4 regions of the Polymorphospora sp. A560 genome follow, and region 4 is predicted to be linked to each of the others. Evidence: riboswitches for the same ligand, from Rfam matches in the RefSeq annotation. Region 4 holds a riboswitch; each other region holds the start of a gene.
The links. Region 4 has a riboswitch for cyclic di-AMP ahead of QCD66_RS06505 (NlpC/P60 family protein). Riboswitches for the same ligand answer to the same signal wherever they lie in the genome.

Region 1 (5,735 bases), 970 kb from region 4:
CCTGCGGCGGGCAGCCGCCCACCACCCCGCCGGGCGGCAACACCGGCTTCGTGGTCAGCCAGGCGCAGTTCAACCAGATGTTCCCGAGCCGGAACGGCTTCTACACCTACAGCGGGCTGACCGCCGCGCTGAGCGCGTACCCGGGCTTCGCCAAGACCGGTGACGAGACCACCCGGCGGCGCGAGGCGGCGGCCTTCCTGGCCAACGTCAACCATGAGACCGGCGGGCTGGTCCACATCGTCGAGCAGAACCAGGCCAACTACCCGCACTACTGCGACACCAGCCAGCCGTACGGCTGCCCGGCCGGCCAGGCCGCCTACTACGGCCGCGGCCCCGTGCAGTTGAGCTGGAACTTCAACTACAAGGCGGCCGGCGACGCGCTTGGCCTGCCGCTGCTCACCAACCCGTGGCTGGTGCAGAACGACGCGGCCGTGGCCTGGAAGACGGCGCTGTGGTACTGGAACACCCAGTCGGGTCCGGGCACGATGACCCCGCACCACGCGATGGTCAACGGGATCGGTTTCGGTGAGACGATCCGCAGCATCAACGGCGCGCTGGAGTGCAACGGCCGCAACCCGGCCACGGTGCAGAGTCGGGTGAACGCCTACCAGCGGTTCGTCCAGATCCTCGGCACCACGCCCGGCAACAACCTCTACTGCTGAGACCGCGCGGGCCGGCGGCGGACAGGTCCGCCGCCGGCCCGCGATCCGGTGGGTGCCGGGCTCCGGTCAGCGTCCGCCGCGTCCCGGCCCCGGCCCGAACCCGCCGCCCTTGCCCCCGAACACGCCGGCCTCGGCGCCCGCGATGATCGCGTCGGCCTGCTCCCGGGTCAGCTTGCCTTCCTCGACCGCCGCGTCGAGCCGCTCCTTGAGCTTCGCCTGCCGCTCCTGCTCGGCCCCGGTGCGCAGGTCACCCTGCACCTTCTCCAGCGCGGCGCTGACCTTCTCCACGTCGACGCCGAGTTCGGCGGCCAGCCCCTCGGCGAGCTGCCGGTTGTGCTCGGCCCGCCGTTCCTCGTGCTGCTCCGTCCGGGACGGCGCGCTGGAGGACGACGTCGACGGCGCGGGTGTCGGATCCTCGGCGAGGGCCACGGTCGGTACGGCCACCGCCAGAGCGAGCACCCCGGCCGCACCGAGGCCGACGAGTGCCGCCTTCCTGGGGACGATCTGCATGATCACTTTCCTCCGATTGGTAACGGTTGGACGGTTTACCGGGATTCACCATGAGTCGTGCCGCTGGGCGCCGGCCATGTGGAACCTGTCAGCAAGCTGGCAAGTCACCGCCCGGCAGCCGCCGGCGGCCGGCTCGACCGACCAACAGACATCACCGAAAGTCGTTGTCCTGTAACGCATCCGCCCTGGTAGTGGCTCGGTGGTTCCGGAGCGACGGACCCGAACCATCCGGTAGGCTGGCCCGCGGTCTCCGCCCGGCGGCGCCCATCGGCGCCGGTGGTGACCGCCGCCCAATCGCCGCGAGGCGAGCCGGGGAACCAGGTGTCCCGGGGTGAATCCGCGCCAGCGGTAGGGATCCTTCCGTCCCGAACCCGTCAGCTAACCCGGTCGGCGGCAGATGGGAGGAACGGTAGATGACGTCATTCCAGCGTCGGCGGCAGTCGCTGCCCGTCACGCTCGTGACCGCCGTAGCCGTGCTCATCGGCTTGGCGGTCGCCCCCGGCACGGCACACGCCGAGCCAACTTCCGCACCGACGACGCCCGGCGACGAGGGTGAGAACCCGTTGCTGCGCGACGTGATGGAAGCCACCAGCCGTGGCTACGTCGAGGCGAAGACGGCGGTCGACAACTCACGCAAGCGCCAGCTGCAGCTCACCCTCGAACTGCAGAAGGTCGAAAAGCAGATCGAGATGCTCCAGCCCGAGATCGGCCAGGTGGCGGCCAACGCCTACCGGATGGGCCGCATCGGGCCGATGATGATGCTGCTCAACAGCGCGTCGCCCGAGGACTTCCTCGACCGCGCCGAGAGCCTCGACGCCCTCGCCCAGCACGACAACCGGAAGATGCGCGAACTCAACGCCGCGCTCGACCAGGCCAACCGGGCCAAGGCCGCGATCGACCAGGCCGTCACCGAGGAGCAGCAGCAACTCGAGGTCATGGCGAAGAAAAAGGCCGAGACCGAGAAGGCGCTCCGGCTGGCCGGCGGCGCCTCGACCGGCGGGTTCGTCAACGCGACCTCGCCGATCGCCGCGCAGGCCCCGCGCAACCGCGATGGATCGTGGCCGGCACAGTCGTGCAACCAGAACGACCCGACGACCTCGGGATGCATCACCGCGCGTACCCTGCACGCGCTCAAGGAGACCCAGAAGGCCGGGTTCAACTGGTACGTCTCCTGCTACCGCCCCGGTGGGCCGTACGAGCACCCCAAGGGACGCGCCTGCGACTTCTCTTCCCAGAAGAAGGGCTTCGGCGGCGTCGCGCAGGGTGAGAACAGGTTGTACGGCAACAACCTGGCCGCGTTCCTGGTCCGCAACGCCGACCGGCTCGGCATCCTCTACGTCATCTGGTTCAAACAGGTCTGGCTACCGGCGATCGGCTGGAAGTCGTACAGCGGCGCCTACGGCGACCCGAACACCGACCACACGAACCACGTGCACCTGTCCCTGCTGTAGGGACACTCACGCCGGAGCCGGGTCGCCTGCGCGACCCGGCTCCGGCGTATCCGTCACAGCTCGCCCAGCGCCGACCGGCGGGCCGGGGCACGCCCCGGCGGCTGGCGGGGCGGCGGCCCCGCCGGCGGAGCCGCCGGGATCGGCAGGGTCACCGGATCGTCACAGGTCACCGTGACCTCCTCACCGTGGTGCCGCAACTCCAGCCGGGTGTCGTCGTCGCCGTCCCGCAGCGCGTACGTCACCTCGTGCGGCCGCACGTCGACCCGCAGCCGCCGGCCGTGCCACATCAACGAGAACTCCAGCCGGCCGATCCGGCTCGGCAGCCGGGGCGCGAACGACAACCGGCCGTCGTGGTCACGCATCCCGCCGAGCCCGGCCACCAGCGCGATCCACGCCCCCGCCAGCGACGCCACATGCACCCCGTCGCGGGTGTTCTGGTGGATGTCGTGCAGATCCATCAGGGCGGCCTCGCCCAGATAGTCGTGGGCGAGTTCGAGATGGCCCGTCTCGGCGGCCAGCACCGACTGGGTGCACGCCGACAGCGACGAGTCGCGAACCGTACGACGCTCGTAGTAGACGAAGTTGCGCGCCTTCTCCTCGGCGGTGAACGCGTCGCCGCGCAGGTGCATCGCCATCACCAGGTCGGCCTGCTTGACCACCTGCTTGCGGTAGAGGTCGAAGTACGGGTGGTTGAGCAGCAGCGGGTACTTGTCCGGCGGGGTCGCGGCGAAGTCCCACTCCTGGTAGCGGGTGAAGCCCTCCACCTGCGGGTGCACGCCCAGCTCCTCGTCGTACGGCACGTACATCGACCCGGCCGCGTCCCGCCACGCGGCGGTCTCCTCGTCGTCGACGCCGAGCCGCCACGCCTCCTCGCTGTGCCGCTGCACCGCCTCCGCGGCGGCCAGCAGGTTCCGCTGCGCCATCAGGTTCGTGTAGACGTTGTCGTCCTTCACCGCCGTGTACTCGTCCGGCCCGGTGACCCCGTCGATGTGGAACCGGCCGTGCCGGTCGTGGTGGCCCAGCGACCGCCACAACCGCGCCGTCTCCACCAGCAGCTCCAGGCCGATCTCGCGCTCGAACTCGGTGTCCCCGGTCGCCTGCACGTAGCGGCGGACGGCGTCGGCGATGTCGGCGCCGATGTGGAAGCCGGCGGTGCCCGCCGGCCAGTACGCCGAACACTCGTGGCCCCGGATCGTCCGCCACGGGAACGCCGCCCCGTGCAGGTCGAGGGTCCGGGCCCGGTCCCGGGCCAGGTCCAGGGTGGCGTGCCGCCAGCGCAGGGCGTGCGCCACCGCGGCCGGCTGGGTGTACGTCAGCACCGGCAGCACGAACGTCTCGGTGTCCCAGAAGACGTGGCCGTCGTAGCCCGGACCGGTCAGGCCCTTCGCGGCGATCGGCCGCGACTCGGCCCGCGCGCCGGCCTGCAACACGTGGAACAGCCCGAACCGCACCGCCTGCTGCACCTCGGGATCACCCTCGACCCGCACGTCGGACGCGTCCCAGAAGTCGTCGAGGTATTCGCGCTGCTCGCGGACCAGCCCCTCCCAACCGGAGTAGCGGGCCCCGGCCAGCGCACCGCCGACCTGGTCCCGCAGCGCGGGCCGGGACCGCCGGCTGGACCAGCCGTACGTCAGGTACTTGACCATCCGCAGCCGCTGGCCCGGACGGAGCGCCACCGCGACCGTCGTACGGGCCCAGTCCTCGTACGCCTCGGTGGTCACCTTGGTGCGTTCCGGCCCGTCGACCTCGTGCCCCATCGCGGCGGCCAGCCGCAGCCCGCTCCGCTTGGTCCGGTGGATCAGCAGGCCACCGTCCTCGTAGACCAGCCGCTCCTCGGCCTGCAACGGCGACTCCAGTACGGCGGCGACCCGCGGGTCCTTCGCCTGCGCCGGCAGTTCCTCGTTGGCGACCAGTTCGGACTGCACGATCAGCCGCACCGGTTCGTCGACCGGTTCGATCTCGTAGCAGATCGCCGCGACCGCCCGTTGGGTGAACGACACCAGCCGGGTGCTGCGGATCCGGACCTCGTCGCCGGCCGGTGAACGCCAGTGCACGTTGCGTTCCAGGGTGCCGGCGCGCAGGTCGAGCACCCGCTCGTGGGCGAGCAGTTCGCCGTAGCGGACGTCGAACGGTTCGTCGTCGACCAGCAGCCGGATCAGCTTGCCGTTCGTGATGTTGACGATCGTCTGGCCCGACTCGGGAAAACCGAACCCGGCCTCGGCGTACGGCAGCGGACGCAGCTCGTAGAAGGAGTTGAGGTAGCTGCCGGGCAGTCCGTGCGGCTCACCCTCGTCGAGGTTGCCGCGCAGCCCGACATGCCCGTTGGCCAGCGCGAACACCGACTCCGACTGGGCCAGGATGTCCAGGTCGAGGCCGGTCTCCCGCACGTGCCACGGCTCGACCGGATAGGCCCGCTCACGGATCATGACACCGCCTCGCTTCGCTCGCCGTCGTCATGATTGGTACTGAGCTTGTTGGTTCGCTCGCTGCGCTCGCTCACGGCCTCTTGCGCGGTGAGTAGTTCGGACAGGTCGGTGACGACGACGTCGGCGCCGTGGACGCGCAGCGCCTCGGCCTGGCCGGCCCGGTCGACGCCGACCACCAGGCCGAACCCGCCGGCCCGGCCGGCCTCGACCCCGGCGAGCGCGTCTTCGAAGACCGCGGCCCGGGCCGGTTCGACCCCCAGCATCCGGGCCGCGGCCAGGAAGGTGTCCGGGGCCGGTTTGCCGGGCAGTCCCTGTTCGCGTGCGACGATGCCGTCGACGCGTACCTCGAACAGGTCCTCGATGCCGGCGGCGGCGAGCACCTGGCGGCAGTTCGCGCTGGCGGAGACGACCGCCCGGCGGATTCCGGCCCGGGCGACCGCGTGCAGGTAGGCGACCGATCCGTCGAAGACCTCTACGTCACCGGCGGCGATCCGGCGCAGCACGATGGCGTTCTTGCTGTTGCCGATCCCGTTGACCGTGTCGGCGGTCGGCGGGTCGTCCGGCGTCCCCTCCGGCAGCGTGATGCCGCGCGAGGCGAGGAAGTTGCGTACGCCGTCGAGGCGGGGCCGGCCGTCGACGTACAGGTGGTAGTCGGGGCCGGGGTCGAACGGCCGGAACGGCTCGCC
Region 2 (5,735 bases), 1.3 Mb from region 4:
GCTGGCCGTGACCCTGCTGCCCGGGATACCGGCGCAGGCACAGCCGACCGCCGCCCAACTCGAGGCGCAGATCAACGACAAGTGGCACGAACTCGAACCGATCATCGAGCAGTACAACAAGGTCCGTGTCGAGTTGAAGGCCAACGAGAAGAAGGCGGCCGAACTCGACAAGAAGATCCAGCCGCTGATGTTGCAGACCGAGATGGCGACCGAGCGGATCGGCCTGCTCGCCACCCGGCAGTACAAGGGCGGCCCGTCGTTGAGCCTCAACGCGCTGCTCACCGTCGGCACGCCGGACAGCCTCGCCGACCAGATGACGATGCTCCGGATGCTGGCCCGCCACGAGCAGCGGCAGGTTGCCGGCGTCGTCACCGTGAAGGAGCAGTACGAGACGGAGAAGATGACCCTCGAGACGGTCATCACCGAGCAGCGCAAGCAGGATGCCGATCTCGCGGCGAAGAAGAAGAAGATCGACACCGAGATCAAGAACCTGGAGCGGCTGCAGGCCCAGATGAACATCCCGATCGGCCCGCCGGTCCGCATCGGTACCTGCCCGACCAACCACCCGAACCGTGCCGTGGCCACCGCCTGCGCCCAGATCGGCAAGCCGTACGTGTGGGGCGCGGCCGGTCCGAACTCCTTCGACTGCTCCGGCCTGACCCAGTACGCGTGGGCCCGGGCCGGCGTGTCCCTGCCGCACTACACCGGCGCGCAGTGGAACCGCGGAACCGCGGTGAGCCGGGCCGATGCCAAAGCCGGAGACCTGGTCTTCTTCGGTAGCGACCTGAGCCACGTGGGCATCTATCTCGGCAACGGGGTCACGGTGCACGCCCCCCGGGCCGGCCTACCGGTGCAGATGGCGAGCATCGACCAGATGGGCAAGCCGGTCGTCGGCTTCCGGCGCGTCGGAACCGGATAGGCACCTGTTCCCACGAATCGGCCCCCGCTCCCGGCGGGGGCCGATTCTTTTGGAACGGGTCAGCGCGGAGCGCCGACTGGTGACATGAGGATCTGTACGTCCTCCCGGTCCACGTACATGAACCGGTGTCCGAACTGGATCTGCACGTACGTCTTCTCGCCGCGGATCACCGTCCAGTCGCCGGGCGAGTTGCCCTCGTACGTGCTGGCCCGGTAGTACTCGCTGCCCAGCACGTCACCGACGGCGTACCGTTCGCCGGCCTTCATCGTGTACTGCAACGGGGAGATCGTCTGGTAGGGCACCCCCGCCGGGTACGCCGCCGCCTCGGGGTAGGCACGGCCGTACAGCGGGATGGTGTCCTTGCCGGGCTTCGGGGTGGCGACCAGGCCGATCGACCACTTGCCGTTCGGCGCCGACGGCGGATTGTGGAACCACGCCTTCTGCCCGAGATACCAGATCGCCGTCCAGTCGCCGCGCCGCTCGGCGATCGCGTACGTCTGCCCTGCCGACGCCCGCGCTCCGTGGTCGGAGATGTGCATCGTGTTCGGCGTACCGTCGGGGCGCTTCGCCAGGTCGTTGACGAGCGGGGCGTCCGGGCTCGGCGCGCTGCGCAGGATCACCGACGACGAGCCGCGCGACGGGCACGGTACGCCCGCGACCTCGCAGCCGGTGAACGCCGGCCGGTTCGTCGCGAAGTCCGGGTCGATCGTGACCAGGCCGGTACGGTGCGTGCCGGTGCTCCAGAACGGCGCCTTCAGCAGGTCGAAGTAGTGCGACCAGTTCCAGTACGGGCCCGGGTCCCAGTGCATGCTGCCCATGTTGCTGGCGAGCGTGCCGGGCACGTTGTCGTGCCCGATGATGTGCTGCCGGTCGAGCGGGATGCCGAGCCGCAGCGCCAGGTGCCGCACCAGCTTGGCGGAGGTGCGGTACATCGCCTCGGTGTACCAGGTGCCCTGGGCGGCGAAGCCCTCGTGTTCCAGGCCGATCGCCTTGGCGTTGACGAACCAGTTGCCGGCGTGCCAGCCGACGTCCTTGGCCTTCAGGTGCTGGGCGATGTGCCCGTCGACCGAGCGCAGCGTGTAGTGCCAGCTCACCCAGTTCTTGTCCTGGGCCAGCCGGGTCGTGCCGGCGAAGTAGCCCTCGGCGTCGTGGATGACGATGTACTCGATCTTCTGCTGGGCCGGGCGGTTGCCCTTGTCGTGGTTGCCGTAGCTGGTCGGGACCGTTCCGTCGCCGCGCAGTTCGTACGGCGCCGGCAGCCACTCGCAGGAGATGTCGTCCGGGCACTCCAGCCCGTCCGGGCGGGCCAGCTTGCGCAGGCCGAGCCGGTCCAGCCAGGACGTCGCCGGGGTGAGGCCGGCGTGCCGGGCCAGACTGACCTGGTGGCCGTCGTCGGTCCGCCGGGTCGCGCCGGTACGGATCGTCGAGTAGACCTCGTCGGCGAAGGCGGCCGCCGCGTCACGGGTGTCGGCGCCGGAGTAGCGCGCGACCGCGCCGTACCAGTCGGCCGGGTCGCTGCCGGCACCCTGCGGGGCACCCAGTTCCCGCTGGTACGCGGCGAGCAGCGCGGCGCCGCCGCGGATGTTGACCACCGGGTCGGTACGCAGCGCCTCGGCTCCGGCCCCGGTCAGTCCGGCGGCGGTGCCGAGGGTACGCAGCGCCGCCTCGTCCGGCGGGTTCGGCGCGGGGTGTTCGAGTTCGATCGCCTCGCGGGAGGTGTCGCCGCGCGGGTCCTCGTGGGTGCCGTGGTGACCGGGTACCGGCAGGCTCGCCACGTGCGCGGCGTCGGTGAGGTGCATCGGGCCGTACCCGCCGCTCGTGCTCGGCGTGCCGGCGTTGGTGTCCCAGCGCGACTGCAGGTACGACACGCCGAGCAGGATGCTCTCCGGTACGCCGTACTCGGCGGACGCGGCGGCGTACTGCTGCTGTCTGGTATCGGTCGGGGCTGGCACGGCGGGTGCCGGGCTGACCGGCACGAGCGTCGCGGCGCCGACGACCGCGACGCTGAGCAGGATCCGCCTGCCCGTCGGCTTGGTGAGACGCTGCATCGAACCTCCAGTCGGATTGATCTATGTCGTCACCTTCGTCCGTGTGGCCGCTCCCGTCAATGGATTCCGGACGATGTCTGCGTACTGTAGGAAACTTTCATGCCTGACTGACTGCGACAGGCTTGACACGCAACGGATTTCACAGGTCCGGTGGTTGCGCATTGATAACGACGCTGCCTAATGTGATGAACCGTCGAGCGGGATCCGGCCATCCACCAGGGATGGCGTCGACTCGACACCGCCGAGTCACAACAAGGTCGTGAGCCGGGGACCCAGAAGTAACCGGGGTGAATCCGCAGACTTGCGGTAGGGCGCAACTCTCCCGCCCGAACCCGTCAGCTAACCCGGTAGGCGGTCCGTAAGGAGAAGGAGCACCGACCCCGGTGGCTGATCATGCACCGTGGCGCCGACTCTTCCGGCCGGCGACCGCCGGCCGACCGCCGGCCCTGCCACGTCTCCGCCGGTTGACCAGGACAACCGTCTTCGTCGCCGTCGCCAGTGTCGCCATCGTCCTCTTCGGAGCGGTACCCGCCCAGGCCGAGCCGACCGTCGCCGAGATCGAAGCCCAGATCGACAAGTCGTGGAGCCAGCTCGAGCCGGTGATCGAGCAACACAACGCCACCCGCGAGCAACTGGCGACGAAGAAGAAGCAGGCCGACGCCCTCGCCGCGAAGATCGCCCCGCTTCAGCTCCAGGTCGACCTGGCCATGGAACGCGTCGGTCAGTTCGCGACCCGCGCCTACAAGGGCGGCAACACGTCGGCGTTGAACTCGATTCTCACCAACGGCTCGCCGCAGACCCTCGCCGACCAGCTAGAACTGCTCGACCAGTTCGCCCGCCGGCAGGCCCGCGACATCCAGAGCGTGGTCGACCTCAAGGCGCAGTACACGGCGCAGAAGGGCCCGCTCGACACCCTCGTCGCCCAGCTCACCACGACCGAGGCCGAGCTGGCAGCCAAGACCAAGCAGATCAACGCGGACATCAAGAAGCTCCAGGAGCTGCGGCTCAAGGCGTACGGCACCTCCGGCGGCCTCGGCTCGCTGCGTCCGGCGCCCTGTCCGGCGACGTACCCGGGTGGGCCGGCCAGCACGGTCGCGAAGTTCGCCTGCTCCCAGATCGGCAAGCCCTACGTCTGGGGCGCCTCCGGGCCGAACGGCTACGACTGCTCCGGTCTGATGCTCGCCGCCTGGGGCAAGGTCGGCGTACGACTGCCGCACAACGCCGCCGCCCAGCGCCGGACGATGCCCTCGATCAGCCGCTCCGAGCTGCGCCCCGGTGACTTCGTCTTCTACAACTCCGACCTCAGCCACGTCGGCATGTACGTCGGCAACGGCTGGCTGGTGCACGCCTCCCAGGCCGGCGTACCGGTCCTGATGAAGCGCTACGACAACGGCACGATCCACAGCTTCGGCCGCCCCAGGATGTGACGGCGAGGCCAAAAGGGGCGGCTCCCTCGACGGGAGGCGCCCCTTTTGCTGTCTTCGTGCCTCAGCGGACCGGCCAGGTCCGCCAGTTCTGCCACGAGCGGCTCGGCGTCGGTCCACGCTGCCCCTGGTAGCGCGAACCGTAGACCGCCGACCCGTACGGGTGCTCGGCCGGCGACGACAGCCGGAAGATGCAGAGTTGGCCGATCTTCATCCCCGGCCAGAGCGTGATCGGCAGGTTGGCCACGTTGGACAGCTCCAGCGTCACGTGCCCGGAGAAGCCCGGATCGATGAAGCCGGCCGTCGAATGCGTCAGCAGGCCGAGCCGGCCGAGGCTCGACTTGCCCTCCAACCGTCCGGCGAGCTGGTCGCCGAGGGAGATCACCTCGAGCGTCGACGCGAGCACGAACTCGCCCGGATGCAGCACGAACGGCTCCCCGTCCGGTACCTCGACAGCCGAGGTCAGGTCATCCTGCTGCACCGACGGGTCGATGTGCGTGTAGAGGTGGTTGTTGAACACCCGGAAGAGCCGGTCGAGCCGTACGTCGATACTCGACGGCTGGACCAGCGCCGGATCGAACGGCTCCAGCGCCAGGGCGCCCGCCTTGATCTCACTGACGAGGTCGCGGTCGGAGAGCAGCATCGTCACACCATAGCGAGCCGGTCTGGGTGGGTCGGCGGCCCGCCCCGCCGGTTCGGGCAGATTGTGCTGGTCAGATCCGCGGTTCGTTACCCGTGTCGTACAGATGTTCGATAGAATTCCGGTATGGCTACCTGGACCGAGTTCGCCGCCGACGAGCCCCGACTCGCCGAAGCGATCCGTTCGCTGATGCACCAGTACGGCCCCGGCCTGGGCTACCTGGCCACCGTCCGGGCCGACGGCGGGCCGCGCGTACACCCCGTCGCCCCGGTGATCACCGACGAGGGCCTCTTCTGCTTCGTCGTCGACTCACCCAAACGCCGCGACCTGGAGCGCGACGGCCGGTACGCCCTGCACTCGTTCCCCCCGGAGGACAGCGACGACGAAGCCTACGTCGCCGGCCGCGCCCGTCCCGTGACCGACCAGGCACGGGTCGCCCGGCTGGCCGACACCCTGCGCGCCACCGACGACGTCGACTGGCGCCTCTTCGAGTTCAGCATCGAGGTCGCGATGGTCGCCCGCCACGGCCAGTCCGGCGCCACCCCGCTGACGGCGGACCCGGCCGGCCGTCCCGAAGTCCGACTCTGGCTGGACCCCGCGACGTCGCCGGCCGTGGCGACCCAGTTGGCCGCCTGAGCCCACCCCATCCCCCGAAGATCCGCGTGGCCAGGGGCCGGCGCCCGCCCAACGTGCGCCCACCCCCT
Region 3 (5,735 bases), 2.6 Mb from region 4:
ACCAGGCCACACCGACAACGTCGAGCACGACACCCCGGCCGCGTCAACCCGCCGCCGCCTCCCGCAGCACCGCCAACGCCCGGTCCGCGTGCGCCGTCATGCTCACCTCGCTGTGGATCGCCGCCAGCACCCGCCGATCCGTACCGACCACGAACGTCATCCGCCGCGTCGACAGCGCACCCAACGGCAACGCCCGCCGCACCCCGAACATCCGCGCCACCGACCCGTCGACGTCGGACAGCAGCGGATAACCGAACCCGTACCGGCCGGCGAACTCCCGCTGCCGCTCCACCGAATCCCGACTGACCCCCACCAACTTGGCCCCTACCTGCGAAAACTCGTCAGCCAGGTCCCGGAAATGACAGCTCTCCGCAGTACACCCCGGCGTCAGCGCCGCCGGATAGAAGAACACCACCACCGGCCCGTCCGCCAGCAGCACACTCAACCGCCGCGGCGTACCCGTCTCGTCCGGCAGTTCGAAGTCCTCGACCAGATCACCCTTGCCCAGACCGGCCACCACGCACCTCCACGTCGTCGACCGGCCCACCGTACGCCGGCCATCCACACCGGACGGCAGCGCGGTAGCGTCACCACCACGACCAGCCGAAAGAGGGGGAGTGGGCAGTGCCCGACACACCGGTAACCGTGGTAACCGGCGGCAGCCGCGGAATCGGCGCCGCCACCGTACGCCGGCTCGCCGCCGCCGGACACGACATCGCACTGTGCTACCGCGACGACACCGCCGCCGCCGAAACCGTCCTCGCCGACATCCACACCACCGGCCGACGCGGCATCGCCGTACGCGCCGACGTCACCGACCCCGACCAGGTCACCGACCTGTTCGACCAGACCGAGGCGAAACTGGGGACGGTCACCGGCCTGGTCAACAACGCCGGCGTCACCAGCCGCATCGGCCCACTCGTCGACCTCACCCCGCAAGACCTGCGCCACGTCATCGACGTCAACCTCGTCAGCGCCATCCTCTGCGCCCAACAGGCCGCCCGCCGCATGAACGCCGGCGGCGCCATCGTCAACGTCTCGTCCGCCGCCGCCACCCTCGGCTCACCCGGCGAATACATCCACTACGCCGCCGCCAAGGCCGGCGTCGACGCCCTCACCATCGGCCTGTCCAAAGAACTCGGCCCACGCGGCATCCGCGTCAACGGAGTCGCACCCGGCACCGTCTGGACCGACATCCACACCGTCTCCGGCGACCCCGACCGCCCCAACCGCATCGCCCGGCGCGCACCACTGGGCCGCGCCGGCGACGCACCCGAGATCGCCCACGCCATCGCCTGGCTGCTCAGCCCCGAGGCGTCGTACGCCACCGGCACCATCCTGCGCGTCGCCGGCGGACTCTGACCCACGAACAAGGGCCGGCCCACCAGGGCCGGCCCTTGTTCCGTACGTGTACCCGGTCAGTACGAGTAACCGCGCGACGCCATCCAGTGCGCCATCGTGATCGTGCTCATCCAGTAGCTCGCCGGACCGACACCACTGGGATCGGCGACCCGCACCTGCCGCCCCTCGTCGCCGTAACCGACGATCGTCACGTAGTGCCCACCGGGGAAGCTGCGCCAGAAGCCGTCGTTGTCCGTCGCCCCGCCGACGATGTTCGCCACCACCGGCCGCCCCTTGCCGACCGCCTCGACCACGTCCGCCTGCAGCCGGTCCATCTGCGCCGACGTCGCCTTCTGGCCGGGAATCTCCCGCACCCGGTAGGCGTCCCCGCCGACCACCTTGTTCAACACCCGCGCGATGTCGTGCGACGAGTTCGTCCCGGCGAACGTCGTACCCAGCTGCCCCGCCAGGTTGTCCTGGCTCGGCGTGTGCCCCTGCGCGCTCAGCGCGATACGGGTCGACGCCGGACCGCAGTAGTACGCGTTCGGCTGGTACTGGAAGTCGTACGACAGCGTCTTCTCCGCCGGCGCCTTCGGCGCGGCCTCCTTGGGTGCGGCCTCCTGCGGCGGCGCCGCCTGGGCCCGCTCCGGCGTCAGCGCCAACTGCACCACACCCGACTCGACCCCCGCGTTTGACTCCGCCCCGGTCGGGGTACCGGACGAAAGGCTGCCCGTCGTCGCGGCCACCGCCAGCACGGCGGCCGACGCCACGGCCACCGAACGGAAACGGTTGGGGATAACCCGACGGAACGGATTGTACGAACGAGAGTTTTCCACTTGAAGCTCCATTACCCGCCGACTGTCGTCGGCGTCCCAATCGAAAACGGCAGACGTCGACCAGACCGACGAATCGCGACCCACCCGGGACAGGACCCGCAAAACCGACGGCGGGCCGCAGACGGCACCGCCGCCACAACGGGAGACGCGAAACAGGAAAAGGACAGCCGGCAACGGCCGGCTCAGTCGATTCCGAACCGATCTGGTGTCGTGATCAGTGATCCGGCGTCAGCAAACAGCCAGGATCGTCGGTCCACGCGACAAACGGCCGCACGACAGGGAAATGGGGGATGTGCCAACCAGGCACGCTCGGTACCGCACGAACAGTCGTCTCCTTCCACAACCGCCTACCGGGTTAGCTGACGGATTCGGGCGGGAAAGGTCGCCCTACCGCAGGCATCGGCCCACGGATTCACCCCGATTGCTTGGGTCCCCGGCTCGTACGAATACGACTAAGCGGATCCGCTCCGGCGCCATCGGATGATGACCCAACAACCGGAACGGATTTCCCGACCGTACTGGCCGCCCTCCGCCGTGCCAAGACCCGGTTATCGCGCTGCGATCTATCGCACTCGCGTTCGCCGCACCCGGGCGAAGCCGGGCCGCAAGCGCCCAGCAAAGCCAAAACGGAACGGACGGTGTGTGCACCACCGAAACAACGGCGCCCCCGAGGCCCACCGTCGATACATCACCCGACCACGACGCCACCGAAAAGACGACCCCCATGCCCTCTCGGCCAAATCATCGGGTACGGGCAGCCAGGCCACCCGCCACGACACCAAAGGTGCCCCTGTGACGCCCGGCCACCAGTGGGAGAAAGCCGGCCGAACCACCCCGACCACGCTGGGCAACCCCACCACCGCCATGGCACCATCACGCACGTGACCAGCAACTCCGCCACGACGCAGCACCTGCGCGACCTCGCCCGCCTGCGCCGCGTCCGGGACCGGATCGACCGGGAGTACGCCCGGCCGCTGGACGTCGAGGCCCTCGCCCGCGGCGTGAACATGTCCGCCGGACACCTCAGCCGCCAGTTCCGGCTCGCCTACGGCGAGTCGCCCTACTCCTACCTGATGACCCGACGCATCGAACGCGCCATGGCCCTGCTCCGCCGCGGCGACCTCAGCGTCACCGAGGTCTGCTTCACCGTCGGCTGCGCCTCACTGGGCACCTTCAGCACCCGCTTCACCGAACTCGTCGGCGTCCCGCCCAGCGTCTACCGCCGCCAGGCCGGACACGCCACCGCGGGAATCCCGTCATGCGTCGCCAAACAGGTGACCAGACCGATCAGGAATCGAGAAGCAGCAGGCAACGGCCACAACTAGCGTGACCGGCATGGACATCACCATTCACCACACCTTCCTGCCGCAGACCGACCCCGACGCCGCCCTCGCCTTCTACCGCGACGCCCTCGGCTTCGAGGTCCGCAACGACGTCGGCTACAGCGGAATGCGCTGGATCACCGTCGGCCCCACCAACCAGCCCGGCACCTCCATCGTCCTGCACCCGCCGGCCGCCGACCCCGGCATCACCGACGACGAACGCCGCACCATCACCGAGATGATGGCCAAAGGCACCTACGCCAGCGTCGTCCTGGCCACCCACGACCTCGACAGCACCTTCGAACGCCTCCAGGCCAGCGACGCCGAGGTCGTCCAGGAGCCGACCCAGCAGCCGTACGGAATCCGCGACTGCGCCTTCCGCGACCCCGCCGGCAACATGGTCCGCATCCAGGAACTCGGCTGAACCCACGAAACGACCGATGACCGCCGACCCCCGCCCGGCGCCGCCACGACACCGAACACCGGCGCCGGGCGGGGGAGCGGGGAGACCGGCCCGCCACGCACCAGGCGACGCCGCACCGCGGCCCCGCCCGACAGATGGAGACACGATGAGCAAGGCCACGACGACGCAGCCGCCCGCGCCACACATCGCCGACAGCCACGACCTGATCCGCGTACACGGCGCCCGCGAGAACAACCTCAAGGACATCAGCGTCGACATCCCCAAGCGCCGACTCACCGTCTTCACCGGCGTCTCCGGCTCCGGCAAGAGCTCCCTGGTCTTCGGCACCATCGCCGCCGAATCACAGCGGATGATCAACGAAACCTACAGCGCCTTCGTCCAGGGCTTCATGCCGACCATGGCCCGACCCGACGTCGACGTACTCGACGGACTGACCACCGCGATCATCGTCGACCAGGAACGGATGGGCAGCGACCCACGCTCCACCGTCGGCACCGCCACCGACGCCAACGCCATGCTCCGCATCCTGTTCAGCCGCCTCGCCAAGCCACACATCGGCTCACCCCAGGCCTACTCCTTCAACGTCGCCTCCATCTCCGGCGCCGGAGCCGTCACCGTCGAACGCGGCGGCACCACCACCACCAAGGAACGACGCAGCTTCAGCATCACCGGCGGCATGTGCCCCCGCTGCGAGGGCCGGGGAGCCGTCAACGACTTCAACCTCGCCGCCCTCTACGACGACACCAAATCCCTCAACGAGGGCGCGCTGACCGTACCCGGCTACAGCATGGACGGCTGGTACGGCCGCATCTACCGCGGCTGCGGCTTCCTCGACCCCGACAAGCCGATCCGCAAGTACACCAAGAAGGAACTGCACGACCTGCTCCACAAGGAGCCGACCAAACTCAAGGTCGAGGGAGTCAACCTGACCTACCTCGGACTGATCCCACAGATCCAGAAGTCGTTCCTGGCCAAGGACGTCGACGCCATGCAGCCGCACATCCGCGCCTTCGTCGAACGCGCCGTCGTCTTCACCACCTGCCCCGAATGCGGCGGCACCCGCCTCAACGAAGGCGCCCGATCCTCCAAGATCAAGGGGATCAACATCGCCGACGCCTGCGCGATGCAGATCAGCGACCTCGCCACCTGGGTCCGCGACCTCGACGAACCGTCGGTCGCGCCACTGCTGGCGAAGCTACGGCACACCCTCGACTCCTTCGTCGAGATCGGACTCGGCTACCTCAGCCTCGACCGGCCCTCGGGCACCCTGTCCGGCGGCGAGGCACAGCGCACCAAGATGATCCGCCACCTCGGCTCCTCGCTCACCGACGTCACCTACGTCTTCGACGAACCCACCATCGGCCTGCACCCGCACGACATCCAGCGGATGAACGAACTGCTGCGGCAACTGCGCGACAAGGGCAACACCGTCCTCGTCGTCGAACACAAACCCGAGACGATCGCGATCGCCGACCACATCGTCGACCTCGGCCCCGGCGCCGGCACCGCCGGTGGGGAAGTGGTCTTCGAAGGCACCATCGACGCCCTACGCGCCAGCGGCACCCTCACCGGACGGCACCTGGACGACCGGGCCAGCCTCAAACCCTCGGTACGGACACCGTCCGGAGCGCTCGAGGTACGCGGCGCCAGCACCCACAACCTCCGCGACGTCGACGTCGACATCCCGCTCGGCGTGCTCGTCGTCGTCACCGGCGTCGCCGGCTCGGGAAAGAGCTCACTGATCCACGGCTCGGTCGCCGGCCGCGACGCCGTCGTGTCGGTCGACCAGGCCCCGATCCGCGGCTCGCGACG
Region 4 (5,735 bases):
CCCGGTCGGTGACGACGGCGACACCAACCTCGGCGACCTGGTCGCCGACAGCGACGCCCCGTCGCCCGAGGAGGTCGTGCTGACCGCCCTGGAGCGCCAGCGCATCGAGGGCCTGCTCAACCACCTCGACGACCGGTCGGCCGGCATCATGCGGGCCAGGTACGGCCTGGAGGACGGCCGCGAGCACTCGCTCACCGAGGTGGCGTCGCGGTTCTCGCTCTCCCGGGAGCGGATCCGCCAGCTGGAGATCCAGGCGCTCGGCCGCCTGCGCGAGCTGGCCCGGGCCGAGGGCCTGCAAGCGGCGTAACAGATCCGGCCACCCCGTACGGTCAAGCGGCCGGCACTCCCCGCGGGGAGTGCCGGCCGCTTCGTGCGTTCAGCCCACCGCCGCCGGGGCGGGGTCGGGCAGCCAGCCCAGCCCGACCCGGGCCAGGTACGCCCACCAGCCGGTGTGGCGTCCGTAGCGGCCCCGGATCTCGGCGGCCGACGGCGGCGGATCACCGTAGACCGCCCGGGCGACCAGCTCGAACTGGGCCATCTCCAGCGGTGCGTCGTCGGGCCGGCCGAGCACCCGCAGCAGCAGCGAATGAGCGGTGAACGGGCCGACGCCCGCGACGCCGAGCAGGGCCGCGCGGACCTCGTCGTAGGGGGCGGTGTGCAGCCACTCCTCGTCGAGGGCGGCGATCCCCTCGACGACGCCCCGCAGGCGCTCGGTGCGCTGCCGGTGGCCGGTGTAGCCGGTCAGCTCGTCGTCGGTCAGCCGGGCGATGGTCGCCAGCGAAGGGAACGCGGTGTAGGCGGTGCCGTCGAGCCGGACGGTCGTGCCCAGGTCGGCCATCAGGCGCCGTTTGCGGGCCGCGGCGAACCACTGCGTGCTGCGCTGGGTGAGCGTGAAGTAGACCGCGCCCTCGGCGAGTGACGCGAACCGGACCTGGTGCAGGCCGCGAAGCACCGGCAGCAGCGGGGCCATGGCCGGGTCGGTGTCGGCGGCGGCCAGCAGCGGCGCCGGATCGTCCGCCAGGCTGAACCAGCGGGCGACCAGCCGCTCGACGGCGCACAGGTCGGCCGGCGCCAGCGGGATGTCGGCGAAGACGGTCAGGGTGACACCGGGCGGGCCGGCGGCCGCGGCGACCTCGACCACGACCGCCCGGTCGGGACGGCCGGCGGGAGCGGGGAGCAGCAACGCCTTGCGGACCGCGTCGTCGGTGCGGCGATGGTCGCCGGCGCCCGGGCCGAAGCCGTCGAGGGCACGCAGGCTCAGGTCGAACGAGAACGGGGGCAGAGCAGGCAGAACGGTCCGATGGACCGCAGGGAGGTCTGTCATGCCGGCCAGCATGGGGCGGTCCTACGACAATCGCCGTTCAAGATCGCCGTTTCGGCGCCGAATGTGCACTCGACTGCGTTATCGGCGCCGAAACGGCGATCTTGCGGTGTTCGCGATCCGGCCACCGGACCGCCCGACGGTCCCCGCGTGCGACTGGCACGGCGGGGCCGCCGGGCGGCAGGAGTGGTCTAGCGCACCCGGCCGTAGCCGTACGGGGGCATCATGTCGACGCTGGAAATCTTGACGCTCTCGCCGAAGGTCGGTGCGTGGATCACCTTGCCGCTGCCGACGAAGATGCCCACGTGGCCGAGGTTGCTGTAGAAGACCAGGTCACCTGGCTGGAGCGCGCTCCGGCTGATCTTCGCCACCCGGTCCCACTGCATGGCCGCGTTGTGGGGCAGCGACTTGCCGGCCGCCCGCCACGCCGCCAGCGTCAGACCCGAGCAGTCGTAGCCGTTCGGGCCGGAGGCCGCCCACACGTACGGCTTGCCGATCGCGCCGTACGCGAACCGGACCGCGACACCGGCCTGCCCGGAGACCGCCGGGATGCTGCCGGTGTAGGAGCTGCCCGGGTTGGTGGCCGCGCCGTACGCCCGCTCCCGCATCTCGTACAGCTTCTTGAGGTCGGCCTCGATCTTCTTCTTGCCGGCCTGGAGTTCCTTGGCCTGGGCGGTCTCGCGGGCCAGGGTGGCGTCGAGCCGTGCCTGCTCGTCCAGGTATTCGCGCTGGGTCGCGGTGAACCCGCTCACCTGCGACTGGCGTTCGCGGGCGAGCTGTTCCAGGGTGCCCAGGCGGTCGACGAGCGACCCGTTCTCGCTCGCGGTGAGGATCGCCTGGATGGTGTCCAGGCCGCCCGACTTGTAGGCCCGGGCGGCGATCGTGCCGACCTCGACCTCGGTCTGGGCCAACTGCTCCTGCAGCGGTCCGAGCTTGGCCTCCACCGCGGTCTTGGCCGCCTTGGTTGCCTTGATCTCCTCGTTGAGTTTGTTGTAGGACTCGACGACCTTCTCCAGCTCGGTCGACGACTTGTTGATCCGCTGCGTCAGCTCGCTGACCGACGGTTCGGCGGCGGCACCCGTGGCGGGTACGACGAGGCCGATGGTGATGCCGGTCAGGACGACGGCGCGCAGCAGCATCCGGGCGGGCGACAATACAGGCAGAGCCTTTCTTCCCCGGGTCACGCCCGATCGACGTGATCCAGCCGCCTACCGGGTTAGCTGACGGATTCGGGCGGGAAGATCGCCCTACCACGAAACGTGGATTCACCCCTTGGTGCCGGTGGGTTCCCGGTTCACCGGTCCGGTCGACTGCGCAGCGTGATCGGATGTCGACAATGGATGACCGGTGATTCGGCGGCGCCGGGCCGGCGCCTCCCGAGGGGGTTGGCTGACGACCGGACCAGCGGCTCCAACCTAGTCGTGGTCCGGATCAACCGAAAGAGGGCGGCTGCGTGATGTGGAGCGAAGTTGCCTGGTCGGGGCGCGATGTGCTTACTGTCCGTTGTTGTCGCTGCGCGCTGCGTCGATTGCCGGCTCGATCGGGATCGCGGATGGACCGCGCGGCGGACGCTGCGATCAAAAGTCGATCTTGCCAAGATTGATTGTTGTTTGAGGCTATTTGTCGCTCTTGGCGGTATCAATCGGATCAAATGTGTGCAATGTGGTGGCTATGGGTGTCCAGGGGGCCACCTGCCGCCTGTAAAAGTGCCAGGTTGCACATTGCCCCCCTTCTCTTTTGGCGCGCGGGTCCACACAATGGTGTTAGGCCGTAAAGGTTTCGCGGAACCGGCGCCGCAACGAGAAGGCGATCGGCACCTGACTGCCATCAGATGCCGATCTTTCGAACCGCATGTGGATCTTTCGGGACACGTGCCGACCCCAGAACACTGGCGATTTTGATCTACGTCGATTTTGATCTACGTCGCTCTCGATCTGCGTCGCCGACCCGCGTCACGAGCCCTTGGAGGCATCTCGTGAATGCTACCCGCCAACCCACCCGCCCAACAGAGGCCATGTCCGGAAAGCCCGAATGGGTAACCCGCCGGACACCTGCCACGATCTACCGCCAGCCCGGTCTCTACATCACGACGGAGTGGTTCGTGATCGGCAAACGGCGCTACCCGATCTGGGAGTTGACCAACCTGCGGACCGGGCGTGGCCGACGGGATCCACTCATCGTCCGGTCGATGCTGGTCACCGCGGCGGTGGTCGCCGGAATCGGAGTCACCCTCGGCTTCGTCCGCGAACTCCACACCATCAGCCCCGCCACCTACCTGGCCCTCGGCGCCGCCGCCATGGTGCCCATGCTGACCGCCGCCGTCGGATACCGGCTGCGGCCCAGGCCGTACGAGCTGTGGGCCGACATCCGCGGCCGGGCGGTCATGGTCTTCAGCACCGACCAGGAACGGGTGTACGGACAGGTCTCCCGGGCGTTGCTCCGGGCCAAGGAAGCCGCCCGGTACGGCGGCATCGCCGACCCGCTGGCCGCCGCCGGCCAGTGGCCGACCGTACGCTGACCGCACCACGACGCGGACGGATCCCTGCCGGATCCGTCCGCGTCCGCGTGTCCGGCCCACCCCGGGCTCAGCCGAGGTCGTCGGCGATCCGCGCGATGCGCGCGAGCGACGCCGCCGGCTCCAGCGACATGCCCTGGAGGGTCCGGAAGGCAGCCACGTAGGGCTCCACCGTGTCCGACGTGTCGGTCAGGTCCTGCGACAGTGGACTGCCGACGAAGACCACGTCGGTGTCACCCGTACCCGGGAACCGGACGACGATGAACGGGGCGCGTACCGCGTAGTCCGGCACCTGGAACGGCAGCACCTGGATCGTGATGTTGGACCTGCGGCCGGCCTCGACGAGATGCCGCAACTGCTCGCGCAGGCAGGGCGCCCCGCCGGTCTGCCGGTGCAGCACCGACTCGTCGAGTACGACCTCGATGGACGGCGGGTCGGCCCGGTCCAGCACCTCGTGCCGGCGGCGTGCCCGTACGTCGTCGACGATGTCGAGATCGAACGGCTCCACCGCGAAGCGCAACGAGGCGACGGTGCTGGCCCGCGCGTACGCGTCGGTCTGCAACAGCCCCGGAATCCCGACCGACTGGAAGACCAGCAGGCTCGACGCCTCGACCTCGAGCCCGATGTACGACAGGTACGGCGCCGGCAGCCCGTCGCGGTATCGCGACCACCAGGCCCGGCGACGGGAGACCCGGGCCAGGGCGACCAGCTCCGCGACCTGCTCGGAGTCGGTCAGCCGGTAGTGGCTGATCAGCGCCTTCACGTCGTTGGTGGAGACGGAGACGGCGCCGGCCTCGATCCGGATCACCTTGGACAGCGACCAGTCCATGGCGTCGGCGACCTGTTCCTGGGTGAGGCCGGCACCCTCCCGGGCCGCCCGCAGTGCCGAGCGCAGTCGCCGGCGTCCGATCGTCGCTCCGTGTAGCGCGGTCATCGGTGGCCTCCTCACCGAACCGGAGCCGGGGATCGTCAGCCGATCTGGCGGGCGATCCGGTCGATCGTGGCGATCGACTCGTCGCGCCCGAGGGACATCTCCCGGAGCCGCTGGAACGTCTGTTGGTAGGGCGCCACGAGGTCGGGCCGGTCGACGATGTCCTGGGCCAGCACGCCCTCGAGGTAGACGACCGGAGCGTCGTCGGAGCCGGAAAAGTCCAGCACGATGAACGATCCCTGACTGGCGTACGTGCCTGCGGTGAAGGGCAGCACCTGGATGTTCATGCTGGGTTCGCTGCCCATCGCGACCAGATGCCGCAGCTGCTCGCGGATGCAGGCCGGCCCGCCGGTCTGCCGGTGCAGCACCGCCTCGTCGAGCACGACGTTCACCTGTGGCGGCTCGGGGCGGCTGAGCATCTCGCGTTGGCGGCGCATCCGGACCGCCACCCTCGTTTCGATCTCGCTTTCGTCGATCGGGAAGACGGTCGAGGTCGTGGCGGCCGCGGCGACGGTCGCCCGTGCGTATCCCTCGGTCTGCAGCAGTCCGGGGATGCCGGAGGACTGGAAGAACGAGAGGGTGGACGCCTCGAGTTCCAGCCCGATGTAGGCGATGAAGGGGGCGGGCAGGGTTTCCTTGTACTGCGACCACCAGGTCCGCCGGCGGGCGACCCTGGCCAGTTCCAGCAGTTCCGAGACCTGCTCGGGATCGGTCAGCCGGTAGTGGCTCAACAGCGCCTTGAGGTCGTTGGTCGAGATCGACACGGTCCCGGCCTCGATCCGGATCAGCTTGGACAGCGACCAGTCCATCGCGCCGATGACCTGTTCCTGGGTGTAGCCCGCCCTCTCACGGGCCGCGCGTAGCGCTGACCTCAGCCGCCGTCGTCCGACCGTCGGTCCGTGCACCGTCGTCATTCGCTCAGCCTCCGTGCGCGCGCGATGCACAACCGCGCCGGTTCTGCTGCTCGA

Region 1: it holds a riboswitch for cyclic di-AMP, as region 4 does, so the genes downstream of both, QCD66_RS02075 (coiled-coil domain-containing protein) here and QCD66_RS06505 (NlpC/P60 family protein) in region 4, are expected to answer to the same signal.
Region 2: it holds a riboswitch for cyclic di-AMP, as region 4 does, so the genes downstream of both, QCD66_RS00355 (NlpC/P60 family protein) here and QCD66_RS06505 (NlpC/P60 family protein) in region 4, are expected to answer to the same signal.
Region 3: it holds a riboswitch for cyclic di-AMP, as region 4 does, so the genes downstream of both, QCD66_RS18125 (C39 family peptidase) here and QCD66_RS06505 (NlpC/P60 family protein) in region 4, are expected to answer to the same signal.

What each region holds. Positions count from the first base shown of each region.
Region 1 is NZ_CP122282.1:442,537-448,271, forward strand. Features, by position in the region: gene QCD66_RS02065 (glycoside hydrolase family 19 protein) at 1-662, shown strand, start outside; gene QCD66_RS02070 (hypothetical protein) at 729-1,172, opposite strand; cyclic di-AMP (ydaO/yuaA leader) riboswitch at 1,450-1,581, shown strand; gene QCD66_RS02075 (coiled-coil domain-containing protein) at 1,586-2,623, shown strand; gene QCD66_RS02080 (glycoside hydrolase family 65 protein) at 2,677-5,049, opposite strand; gene QCD66_RS02085 (beta-phosphoglucomutase family hydrolase) at 5,046-5,735, opposite strand, start outside.
Region 2 is NZ_CP122282.1:78,541-84,275, forward strand. Features, by position in the region: gene QCD66_RS00345 (NlpC/P60 family protein) at 1-919, shown strand, start outside; gene QCD66_RS00350 (N-acetylmuramoyl-L-alanine amidase) at 979-2,967, opposite strand; cyclic di-AMP (ydaO/yuaA leader) riboswitch at 3,197-3,335, shown strand; gene QCD66_RS00355 (NlpC/P60 family protein) at 3,351-4,394, shown strand; gene dcd (dCTP deaminase) at 4,456-5,034, opposite strand; gene QCD66_RS00365 (pyridoxamine 5'-phosphate oxidase family protein) at 5,158-5,667, shown strand.
Region 3 is NZ_CP122282.1:4,059,168-4,064,902, forward strand. Features, by position in the region: gene QCD66_RS18115 (peroxiredoxin) at 44-517, opposite strand; gene QCD66_RS18120 (SDR family NAD(P)-dependent oxidoreductase) at 625-1,362, shown strand; gene QCD66_RS18125 (C39 family peptidase) at 1,419-2,117, opposite strand; cyclic di-AMP (ydaO/yuaA leader) riboswitch at 2,507-2,646, opposite strand; gene QCD66_RS18130 (helix-turn-helix transcriptional regulator) at 3,059-3,502, shown strand; gene QCD66_RS18135 (VOC family protein) at 3,513-3,923, shown strand; gene QCD66_RS18140 (ATP-binding cassette domain-containing protein) at 4,069-5,735, shown strand, end outside.
Region 4 is NZ_CP122282.1:1,412,873-1,418,607, forward strand. Features, by position in the region: gene QCD66_RS06495 (sigma-70 family RNA polymerase sigma factor) at 1-307, shown strand, start outside; gene QCD66_RS06500 (DNA-3-methyladenine glycosylase family protein) at 377-1,324, opposite strand; gene QCD66_RS06505 (NlpC/P60 family protein) at 1,513-2,475, opposite strand; cyclic di-AMP (ydaO/yuaA leader) riboswitch at 2,512-2,651, opposite strand; gene QCD66_RS06510 (DUF6232 family protein) at 3,336-3,839, shown strand; gene QCD66_RS06515 (helix-turn-helix transcriptional regulator) at 3,907-4,770, opposite strand; gene QCD66_RS06520 (helix-turn-helix domain-containing protein) at 4,806-5,681, opposite strand.